DNA from 2 places in the Lysobacter korlensis genome. Region 1 is predicted to be linked to the other one. Evidence: predicted binding sites of a transcription regulator. Region 1 holds the regulator's gene; the other holds the start of a gene.
The links. The regulator FliA, encoded in region 1, starts transcription of late flagellar genes. The targets are predictions, from matches to a motif close to TAAAGTTTNNCNNNCNNNGGCCGATAA.

Region 1 (5,489 bases):
ACCGCCCGGACGCGGCTTCGCGTCCGGGCGGTTGCGTTTTACGCGACTTCCGCGATCCGCCGGTTCGGGCGAAGACCGGTGCGCAGCAGCGCATCGACATCCAGGATCAACGCCATGCGTCCGTCGCCCACAAGGCTGGCGCCCGCATAGCCCGGCAGGCCGCGCAGCGTGCGCGGCAGCGCCTTGATCACCACTTCCTCGCGGCCGCGAACGCGGTCGACGATCAGGCAGAAACGCTGTTCGCCGGCCTGCAGAACGACTGCAGTGCTGCTCGCGGTCGGCAGCGGGTCAAGCCCCAGCCAGACGCGCAGGTCGAGCAGCGGCAGCGGCTGCTCGCGCAGGTCGAGCACGCTCTGGCCATCGATCCACATCGCGCGTTCGGGATGGTGCGAAAGCACTTCGATCACGCGCACCAGCGGCAGCGCGTAGACGTCGTCGTCGATCTCGATCAGCAGCGTCGGCAGGATCGCCAGTGTCAGCGGCACGCGGATCACGAAGCGGCTGCCGCGGCCGATTTCGGAAAGGATCTGCACCTGGCCGGACAGCTCGCGGATGCGCGACTGCACCACGTCCATGCCCACACCGCGGCCGGACAGGTCGCTGACTTCCGCGCGTGTAGAGAAGCCCGGCAGGAAGATCAGCTGCAGGCATTCCTCGGGCGTGAGGCGCGCAGCCGAATCGGCGTCGATCAGGCCCTTTTCGCAGGCGCTGCGGCGGATCTTCTCGGGGTCGATGCCGCCGCCGTCGTCGCGCACTTCGATCGAGACGTGGTCGCCTTCCTGCTGTGCGCTCAGGCGCACGTTGCCGGTTTCAGGCTTGCCGGCGGCGCGGCGCTGCTGCGGTGATTCGATGCCATGGTCGATCGCGTTGCGCATCAGGTGCACCAGCGGATCGGCCAGCGCCTCGACGAGGTTGCGATCAAGTTCGGTATCGGCGCCGACGACTTCGAGGTCGACGGCCTTGCCGAGCTGGCGCGACACATCCCGCGCGAGTTTGGGGAAGCGCGAGAACACGCGACCGACCGGCTGCATGCGCACGGTCATCACCGCCGACTGCAGGCGCGAGGTGGCGGCATCAAGCGCGGTGACCGCACGATCGAGATCCTCGTCGCGCAGGCGCGGACGGATCGTCTTGAGGCGGTTGCGCGCCAGCACCAGTTCGCCGACCAGGTTCACCATCGCGTCCAGGCGCCGCACGTCGACGCGCACGGTGGCTTCGGCGGGCTCGGCATTCGCCGCGGCAACCGGCTTCGGCTTGGGTTTGGTGTCGCGCGCCGGGGGGGGCGGCTTCGGCTTGGGCGCTGCCGCCGCGGCCGGCGCTGCACCGGGCAGGGCGCCCGCACCGTGCAGGCTGTCGAGCAGGGCGTCGAAGTCCAGGTCGTCGAGGTTTTCAGGCAGGTCGGTGACCTGCATAGTCGGCGCTGCGGCGACGGCCGGCTCCGCCGGACCGACGTGCAGCGCGGCGACCAGTGATTCCGGTGGTTCCTCGGGCGTTTCGCCACGCCCGATCGCATCGAGCATATCGCTGAGCAGGTCGATCGACTGCTGCGTCGCGTCGAACGCGATTTCGTCCATCGACGCTTCGCTGCTGCGCGCGGCGTTGAGCCGGTCCTCGACCGCGTGGCAAATCGTCACCATCGCGGGGAAGTCGAGGAAGCCTGCGCCGCCCTTGATCGTGTGGAAGCCGCGGAACACCGCATTGAGGCAGTCGCGGTCGTACGGCGACTGTTCCAGTGCGACGAGCTGCTCGCCGAGCTGGTCGACGATTTCGCGCGCCTCGATCAGGAAGTCAGCGCAGATGTCGGATTCGGCTTCGCTCACGTCAAAGTCCCAGCGATGACAACAAATCGTTTGCGTCGTCCTGCGTGGCCGGTGCGGCATCGACGCCGGTGACGGCCGGGCCGAAGCCCTTCGACGACGCGGGCAGCTGCAGCGGCGCGGACTCGGGCATCACGCCATCGCTTGCGGCATGCACGCAGCGCACGATGTCGACGACGCGCTTGATGATCTGGCCGGTCAGGTCCTGGTAGCCCTGCGCGGCGGTCATTTCGGAAAACCGCACGCGCATGCCGGCCGCGGCCTCGGCCGCCTCGCTTCCCGGCGCGACCGGAATCGTCGCCAGCAGGTCGCGGCACTGGTCGATCATGTCCATCGTGCGATGGCTGGCGTCCTCACTCATCTTCACCGCGTGCTCGAGGCGCGCGCAGGCCTCGGGCAGCGAGCCGCCGGTGCTCGCGCCCTCGCCGTCGCCGAAGGCCTGGCCGAGTTCGCGTGCAAGCCGCACCAGGCCCTGCACCAGCGGTTGGTTGCGCCATTCGACCAGCGCGTCGAGGTTTTCGCGGAAGCCGGCCTGGTCGTCATTCTCGATCGCCCCAAGCGCGGCGCGCACGCGCCGGATGATGGCCTCGCGACTGTCGGTCGACAGACTGTCGGGATCGGTGAGGACCTGGGCGTTCACGCCGCGGCCTCGAGGCGCTCGAAGATCTTGCCCAGCTTCTCGCTCAGGGTGCCGGCGGTGAACGGCTTGATGACGTAGCCGTTCACGCCCGCCTGGGCGGCTTCGATGATCTGTTCGCGCTTGGCTTCGGCCGTGACCATCAGCACCGGCGTCTTGCTCAGCGCGGCGTCGGCACGCACGTGCTTGAGCAGTTCCATGCCCGTCATGCCCGGCATGTTCCAGTCGGTGATGATCAGGTCGTACTTCGCGCGCTTGAGTTCCTCGAGCGCCGTCGTGCCGTCGTCGGCCTCGGCGGTGTTGGAAAAGCCCAGGTCGCTGAGCAGGTTCTTGACGATGCGGCGCATGGTCGAGAAGTCGTCGACGATGAGAATCTTGATGTTCTTGTCCATGAAGGGCTCGTGCGGCGATGCGGTAATGGGGTGGGGCGCATACCGGCGGGGTCAGGTCCGGCACACGCCCCTTGCGGCGGATATCGACCGGTGCCGTCGGTCCTGAACCTTCCGGACCAGGACGACACCGGTTCGGTGACGCGTGTCGCGATCAGTCGTCGTTGTCGGCGTCGATGCCGCGCCAGTCGCCCAGGCGAGAGCGCAGCCGGAGCATGGCCTGGCCGTGGATCTGGCAGACGCGTGATTCGCTGATCGACAGCACCGCGCCGATTTCGCGCAGGTTCAGTTCCTGCTCGTAGTACAGCGACAGCACCAGTTGCTCGCGCTCGGGCAGCAGGCCGATCGCGGCACCAAGCGCGCCGCGGAACTCCTCGTGCTCGAATGCGCGTGCCGGCGTCGTGCCATCGGCGGTGGCCAGGCGCGGCTCGCCGTCGTGCTCCTCGGCATGCGCGTCCAGGCTCAGCAACTGTCCGCGTGCGGCGTCCTCGAGCATCGCGTGGTACTCGGGGATGCTCACGCCGAGCGCGGTGGCGACTTCCTGCGACGTCGCAGCGCGGCCGGTGGCCTGCTCGACGGCGCGCGTGGCAGCGACGACGTCGCGGTAGCGGCGATGCACCGAGCGCGGCACCCAGTCGCCACGACGGATCTCGTCGATCATCGCGCCGCGGATGCGGATCGAGGCATACGTCTCGAACGCGGCACCCTGGTCGGACTGGAAGTTCTTCGCGGCCTCGATGAGGCCGAGCATGCCGGCCTGGATCAGGTCATCGATCTCGACGCTGGCGGGCAGCTTCGCGGCGAGGTGGTGCGCGATGCGGCGCACGAGTTCGGCGTGCTTCTCGACGATCGCGGCGGTGTCGACCTGCGGGCGCGCAGCGCGGTACTGGGCGGCGGCCATGGCATTCATGCGGCGCTCCTGGCTGGGGTCACCAGCCGTTCAAGGAAAAATTCGACATGTCCGCGCGGACCTTGCGGGACCTGCCATTGGGATGCGCGTCGCGCGATGTCGCGGAAAGCGAGTGCGGACGGGCTGGATGGGAATGCCTCGACGACGGCTTCCTGGCGTTGCACCGCGCGGCGCAGCCATTCATCGCGTGGAATCGCACCGAGATACGACATCGTGACGTCGAGGAAACGCGCGCTGACGCGTTCGAGCTTCTCGAACAGGTGGCGGCCTTCCTGCGGGCTGCCGACCTGGTTCGCGAGCACCTGCACCCGGGTCACACCGCGTTCGCGGCTGAGCACCTTGACCAGCGCGTAGGCGTCGGTGACCGAGGCCGGCTCGTCGCAGACCACGATGATCACGTCCTGCGCGGCCTGGCAGAACGTCAGCACGCCATCGGCGATGCCGGCTGCGTTGTCGACGACCATCGTGTCGATGGGCAGGTCGAGCTGGCTGAAGGCATGCACCAGGCCGACGTGCTGCGCCGGGGTGAGTTCGGTCATGTGGCGCTTGCCCGATGCGGCGGGGACCACCCAGAGGCCACCGGGGCCTTCGATGATCGTGTCGGCCAGTTCGCAGCGTCCGGCGATCACGTCGGCCAGCGTGAAGCGCGGCGACAGGCCGAGCATCACGTCGACGTTGGCGAGGCCGAGGTCGGTGTCGAGCAGCAGCGTGCGGCGGCCGGCCATCACCAGCGACATCGCCAGGTTGACCGAGACCGACGTCTTGCCGACGCCGCCCTTGCCGCTGGCCACCGCGATCACCCTGACCGGCGCGACGCTCGCCGGCGTGGCGGGCGCCGCTTCGGCGCAAGGGGCCGGGTCGGCGGCCGTGGTGTCATGTCCGTTCATGTCGTGTCCGAGGCAGGATGCGTTGGGGTCAGGCGACGGCATGGCGGTCCTCGGTCATCAAGGGGTTGTCGGCAGCGCGGCGCAGTTTTTCGAGTGAAGCGACGAGGCGAACGGGGTCGGCGGCCTCGATGTCGTGCGGCACCTGCTGTCCCGAAGTGGTGTAGGCGAGATGCATGTCCTGCTTGACCAGCACCGACAGCGCGGCGCCCAGGCGGCCGGTCTCGTCGGTCTTGGTCAGCACCACGCCTTCCGGCGAAGCCGGGCGGTAGCGGCGGATGATTTCGCTGAGGTCATGCGGGTGCGCGTTGGCGGGCAGCACCAGCAGGCTGCGCACACGGCGCGCAGTGCGCAGCCACAGGATCTGGCTCAGCAGCGCGCGGTCGCGGGCGGCGTAGCCGGCGGTATCGACCAGCACCAGCGGGTAGTCGGCCAGCTGGTCGAGCGTGGCGTTCAGCGCTTCCGGGCCGTCGGCCTCGCAGACGGTGATGCCGAGTCGGCGGCCGTGCGCATGCAGCTGTTCGCGCGCACCGGCGCGACTGACGTCGGTGGTGACCAGCGCGACGTCGCGGGCGCGGTTGCGGGCAGCGAAGCGCGCCGCGAGCTTGGCGATGGTGGTGGTCTTGCCGGCGCCGGTCGGGCCGACCAGTGCGATCACGCCGCCGTCGTCGATCGGCTCGGCGCGGTGGGTCATGATCATGCGCGCCAGTTCGGCGCACATCGGCTCGCGGGTCTCTTCGGGCGTGAGGTTTGCGTCGATGCGGGCGGCAACGCTCTGCGCGACGCTCTCGTCGCAGCCGCAGGCCACCAGCGTGTCGAACACATACGCACGGCCGGCCGAACCGCGCAGGC
Region 2 (5,489 bases), 380 kb from region 1:
CCATATGGCCAGGATCGCAAGCGGTTCGCCGTCCGCGCCCTGCACCGGCGTGCTGATCACCATGGTGGGCCGCTGCAGCAGCGGCGACACGAACGCGGACTGCACGTACGTTGCCTTGCGCCCTTCGGTGACGAACGGGTAATTCGCGCGGCTGGCGCCTTCGGCCGCTTTTAGCGTGGACACGAGGATGCGGCCGCTGCGCGCATCGATCAGGCCCAGCATCTGGTGCTGGCCGGGGTGCACCGCGCGCCGGGCCTCGAGTTCGCCTGCCACCGTCGCGTACGCCTCGCGCTGCTCGGCCGAGCCCGCAGGCGCGCTGGCCAGCGTGCGCACGGCCTGCGTAAGCAGCGGCGACGCGGCCATGGTTTCCATGGCCTGGGTCTGTTCGCCGACCCATTCGCGAATGCGCCCCTCGCGCACGATCGCAGTGGACAGCAGTTCGGACATCGCCGCGGCTTTCAGCGACTCGCGCCCGCTGCGGTTCGCCAGCAGGCCAAGACCGACCACGAGCGTCGCGGCGAACGCGACGAAGACGATGAAAACGCGCGGCGTAAGGCCTATCCGACGCAGCATCAGCCTTTCCTCCGGGCAGCCAGCGTTCCGAAGATCAACAGGCCTGCACCGGCCGCGGCAAGCAGGAGCGGAACGAGCGTCTGCAGCAGCCACAGGCGCTGGCGGGCCTGCCGCGCCTTTTGCAGCTGGTTGCGCTGCGTCTCTTCGGTGAACTGGGCGGTCCAGATGAAGAACGGGGCGACGAGCCTGCCTTCGGGCGTCGCGAACGAGCTGCGGCCGCTTTCGCTGTAGTCGACGATGACCCCACTTTTGGGCTCGACGTGCAGCACGCCCTCGGCGTTGGTCAGTGCCCGGTAACGTTCGGGAACATCCGGCAGGTGGCCGTAGCCGGAGGTCTCGTCCAGCGCGCTGACGCGGAACTTGAACCGGTGCACCCGCATCCCGTCGACTTCGGCGAAGCGCTCGAACCGCACGTCACGCGGCCCGGCCAGTTGCGAGTCCCAGAGCACGTGCGAGCCACCGGCAAGGCCGGGCGGGAACATGAACACGCCCCTGCGCTCCACGTCGCCAAGCCCGGACAGGTTCTGCCGCGTCTCGCGGTCAACCGCGTAGACGCCCGCGTTTTCGAAGTACAGCTCGCCCCCGGGCAGCGCCCAGTAGCCATCGGACTGGATGATGCTGCGGTTCTCAGTGCTCAGCAGCGTCGTATCGAGGCGCCGGCCTACCAGCGCGATGCGCTCCCATTGGCCGGTCGGGGTTTCGCGCGCGCGGGCGAGGGAATTGAAGTACAGCTCTGCCTTGTAATCATCCGGCAGGCGCGAGGCCAGCGGCGCGCCCAGCACGAGCCAGAGCGCAGCGGCAAGCAACAGTACGATCCCTAAAGGCCTGGCATCGATCCGCGACACATCGGTACCCCGTTTGCCCGAGATGCAGGTTATCCCCGGTGGTGTGACGGTTGAAAGGAGGACGGTACGCTCGCGCTGGAAGGCGCGGGGCCGGGCAACGCTCGGCGACTGATCCCGATAACGACCGGGCAGCGTGTGTCTTGAGGTCCGCACACTTGTGCACGAGCTTGCGCACGTGTCCGCTTCAACATGCCGTTGAACGCCATGCCGTTGAACGACACGTCGCGGGCTATGCCATGAAGCCGCACTGCCCTGCAGGCGCATGACTGACGCTGCACGAACCGATCGCCAGGCGCATCCGATGCGACAGCGCACGCTGCACACAGTCGGCGAGGTCGCGAAGGCGCAACAGCGTGTCGGCATCCAGCGTGCGCGGCCTGCGGTCGATCACCATCAGGGCGCCCATGCCGAGATCGTCCTCGATGAACAGCGGGCAGCCGGCATAGAAGCGGATGCCCGGATCGCCAAGTACCAGCGGGTTGTCCGCAAAACGCTCGTCGTGAGTGGCGTCGGAGATGTAGAACACCCCCTTCTGCAAAATCGCATGCGCGCAGAACGAGAAGCGGCGCGGCGTGCCCTCCACATCCAGCCCGTCCATGGCCTTGAACCACTGGCGGTCGCGGTCGATCAGCGAGACTGCCGCGATCGGCACGTTGCACAACGCACGCGCGATGCGCACGTAAGGCTGCAGGTCGTCGATCAAGCCTGGGCCAAGGAAGCCCGTGGCCTGGAGTACCTGAAGGCGCCGGGTTTCGTTCTGCGGCAGTGCCGGATCGAGCATGAGGCCTCCAAGGTGATGGCCGATAAGGTGCACGTGGATATGCAGTGCAATCGGTAACGACCAACGACTGCCGAAATTCAGCGGCTTTACAGCCGAAGTACGCGCGCCACGCTGTGACAGCGCGTGGATCACGCAAAACGCGACGGCGATCACGGCGGTTGCCCCGCGGCGGGCCGCGAGCCCGAATCCCGACCTTGGGCGCCGGCGCGGTGATGCCTTGCGACGCCCGCAACCAGTCGCTCGCGTTGACACCTGCGGCCGTCACACGCCGATGGACTTGTGAGCGGCGGCTGAAAATCAGGCCACGAGCGGAGCCCATGCCCGGCGCTGATGTGCGCGCGCTTCCAGATCCGAAATTCTTCTGCTGAAGCGTGTGCCTGGCATTCAAGTACGGCGGCGTACGGCCGTTGAAGTGACACGACTGCCTATCACCGGGCGGGATCTTCACGCCTGACTTCGCCGTTGACCCGGCCCACGCCAACCAGAGAACCCCGATGAACTTCCTCCGCCTGAACTGGCTGCCCAACCTCAAGATCGCCCACAAGCTGCTGCTGGGGTTCGGGCTCATTCTTGCGTTGATGACGTTGCTGGGCGTTTTCGCGATTACACGCATGCAGGCGATGCACGACGTATCTGCGGAGATCCGCAGCAACTGGCTGCCCAGTGTGCGCGTGACGTCCGACCTCAATGGCGCGACCGCCTACTTCCGCACGCAGGAGTTCGCGCACGTCGTGTCGACCTCCGACGAGGACATGGCGGCCGTCGAAAAGCGCATCGTCCATTACCAGGGGCTGGTCGCGGACATGCGCGCGACCTACGAGCCACTGATCAGCGACCAGAAGGAGCGTGCGCTGTACGACGCGTTCTCCCGAGAGTGGGACGCTTACTCGAAGATGCATGAACAGCTGCTGGTCATCTCGCGCCAGAACCGCACGGAAGAGGCGCGCACCCTGCTTACCACCGAGTCCAGGAAGCACTACTACGCACTGAGCGATGTGCTGACCAAACTGGCCGACCTCAACGTGCGCGGCGCCAACGCCGCAGCCGAGCGAGGGGAGCAGGTCTATGACAACGCAGTCATGGCAATTCTCGCCGCGCTTGCGATCGCGATGCTGGCGGGCACCGCACTGGGCGTAGTCATTTCCCGCTCGATCACGCGGCCCGTGCGCAAGGCCGTCCAGGTCGCGGACGCCGTGGCCGAAGGCCGGCTGGACAACGAATTCAAGGTATTCGGCCGCGACGAGGGCGCGCAGCTGCTGGGCGCGATGAACCGCATGCAGAGCGGGCTCAAGGACTTCGCGTCGGCGCAGGTCGAAATGGGGCGACAGCAGGACGCGGGCGATGTCGACTTCCGCGTCGATGCCGCGCGTTTCCCCGGCGAATACGGCCGCATGGCCGAAGGCGTGAATCACCTCGTCCAATCGCAGCTGGCGGTGATCGAGCGTCTGACCGGCCTTCTGACGGCGTATTCACGTGGCGACCTGTCGCAGGACATCGAGCGCTACCCGGGCAAGAAGGCGCAGGTGACGGCCTCGGTCGATGCGGTCAAGGCCGGCATGATCGCGGTCAATGCCGAGATCCAGACGCTGGTGGATGCCGCAATGGCCGGTGACTTCACCTACCGCGGCGATGCCGAGCGCTCCAGCAACCGTGCACTGATCGAACGCTTCAATACGCTGATGGCGACCGTCGACTCGGGCCTGGGCGAAGTGGGCCGCGTGCTGTCGGCGGTGGCCGATGGCGACCTGACCCGTCGCGTCGACGTGGTGCTGCCGGGCCAGCTCGGCCGCCTGGCGGACGATGCGAACACCACGGTCGATCAGCTGACGCAGATTGCCCGGACGATCAAGGACGCATCGGATTCGATCAACTCGGCCGCAGGCGAGATCTCCTCCGGCAACACCGACCTGTCGCAGCGAACGGAGCAGCAGGCGGCCGCGCTGGAAGAGACCGCCAGTTCGATGGAGGAGCTCACCTCCACCGTGCGTCAGAACGCCGAGAATGCCAACCATGCCAATCGCCTCGCACGTGGCGCGGCCGAGGTGGCGACGCAGGGCGGTGAGGTCGTGGGCCAGGTGCAGTCGACGATGGCCGAGATCGAGGCGTCTTCGCGCAAGGTGGCCGACATCGTCAGCGTGATCGAGGGCATCGCGTTCCAGACGAATATCCTCGCGCTCAACGCGGCCGTCGAAGCGGCGCGCGCCGGTGACCAGGGCCGCGGCTTTGCGGTGGTCGCCAGCGAAGTCCGTTCGCTGGCCCAGCGCTCGGCCACGGCATCGAAGGACATCAAGCAGCTGATCGCCGCGTCCTCGCTCAAGGTGGACCAGGGCGCCGAGCTGGTGGCCCAGGCCGGACAGGCGATGACCGGCATCGTCGAGAGCGTGCAGCGCGTGACCGGGATCATCGCCGACATCGCGGCCGCATCGGTCGAGCAGAGCGCCGGCATCGAGCAGATCAACCAGGCAGTCACCCACATGGACGAAGGCACGCAGCAGAACGCGGCCCTCGTCGAGGAAGCCACCGCCTCGGCGCGCGCGCTCGAGCAGCAGGCCGAACAACTGGTGCAGACGGTCGCCGTATTCAAGCTTGCGGACTCAGCAATGCCTCAAGCCGCAGCCACGGGTACGCGCAACAAGCATGGGATGCGGCAGCCGCATGAAGCGAAGCGCGCGGCGTCAGGAGCGCTCGCGGGCCACACGGCGCGGCCATCGAGCCATCACGCCAAGCGAGCAGTGCGAAGCGCTCCAAGCATGGCGGGCAACGACGGCAACTGGCAGGAATTCTGAGGCAGGCATACCCGGCCCTATCGCGCAGGGCGGATGGAAGGCCATCCGCCCTGCCTGAGCCAGCCGATGAACCTTCGCTGGGTCGTGCCCACCCTGCTTGTTTCGACTTTTCTGTGCTTCGCAGCCAAACGCATGGGCTGGATGTTCAAAGGCCGTACGTCAGGTCCGGCGCCCTCTGACGCCTCAGCCGCTCGTAGCGTGAGGCAGGCTGACACCGGATGGGCGCTCCCGATAGGACATCAGCGTCGCCGTGGAGCACCCGCCCCTACGGCCGCCTTCTTCCGGACTTGTGGTCGGCGCGCCGCGTGACGCTACGCTGCCGATCGCGCCACCAGCAATCAATGAAGGTCAGCGCCCACATCAGGGCTACAAGCGCTACCAAGGCAATGGCAACCGCTTTGATCTCGAAAACTGTCATGCATTGGAACCGCCCGACTGATCAGGGAACCTGCTCAGTTCGACGCAGCTTCCGCGGGTGAGCGGCACCCAGGCTTTCAACGGCCG

Region 2: the regulator FliA is predicted to act here: its motif matches at 2,584-2,610, upstream of ACFFGH_RS02410 (methyl-accepting chemotaxis protein).

What each region holds. Positions count from the first base shown of each region.
Region 1 covers NZ_JBHLTG010000001.1:940,580-946,068, forward strand. Annotated here, with positions in the region: gene ACFFGH_RS04190 (chemotaxis protein CheA) at 39-1,880, opposite strand; gene ACFFGH_RS04195 (protein phosphatase CheZ) at 1,822-2,388, opposite strand; gene cheY (chemotaxis response regulator CheY) at 2,454-2,846, opposite strand; gene ACFFGH_RS04205 (RNA polymerase sigma factor FliA) at 2,998-3,753, opposite strand; gene ACFFGH_RS04210 (MinD/ParA family protein) at 3,750-4,640, opposite strand; gene flhF (flagellar biosynthesis GTPase FlhF) at 4,669-5,489, opposite strand, start outside.
Region 2 covers NZ_JBHLTG010000001.1:560,469-565,957, reverse strand. Annotated here, with positions in the region: gene ACFFGH_RS02425 (response regulator) at 1-573, opposite strand, end outside; gene ACFFGH_RS02420 (porin PorA family protein) at 573-1,682, opposite strand; gene ACFFGH_RS02415 (GAF domain-containing protein) at 1,648-2,352, opposite strand; gene ACFFGH_RS02410 (methyl-accepting chemotaxis protein) at 2,694-4,985, shown strand.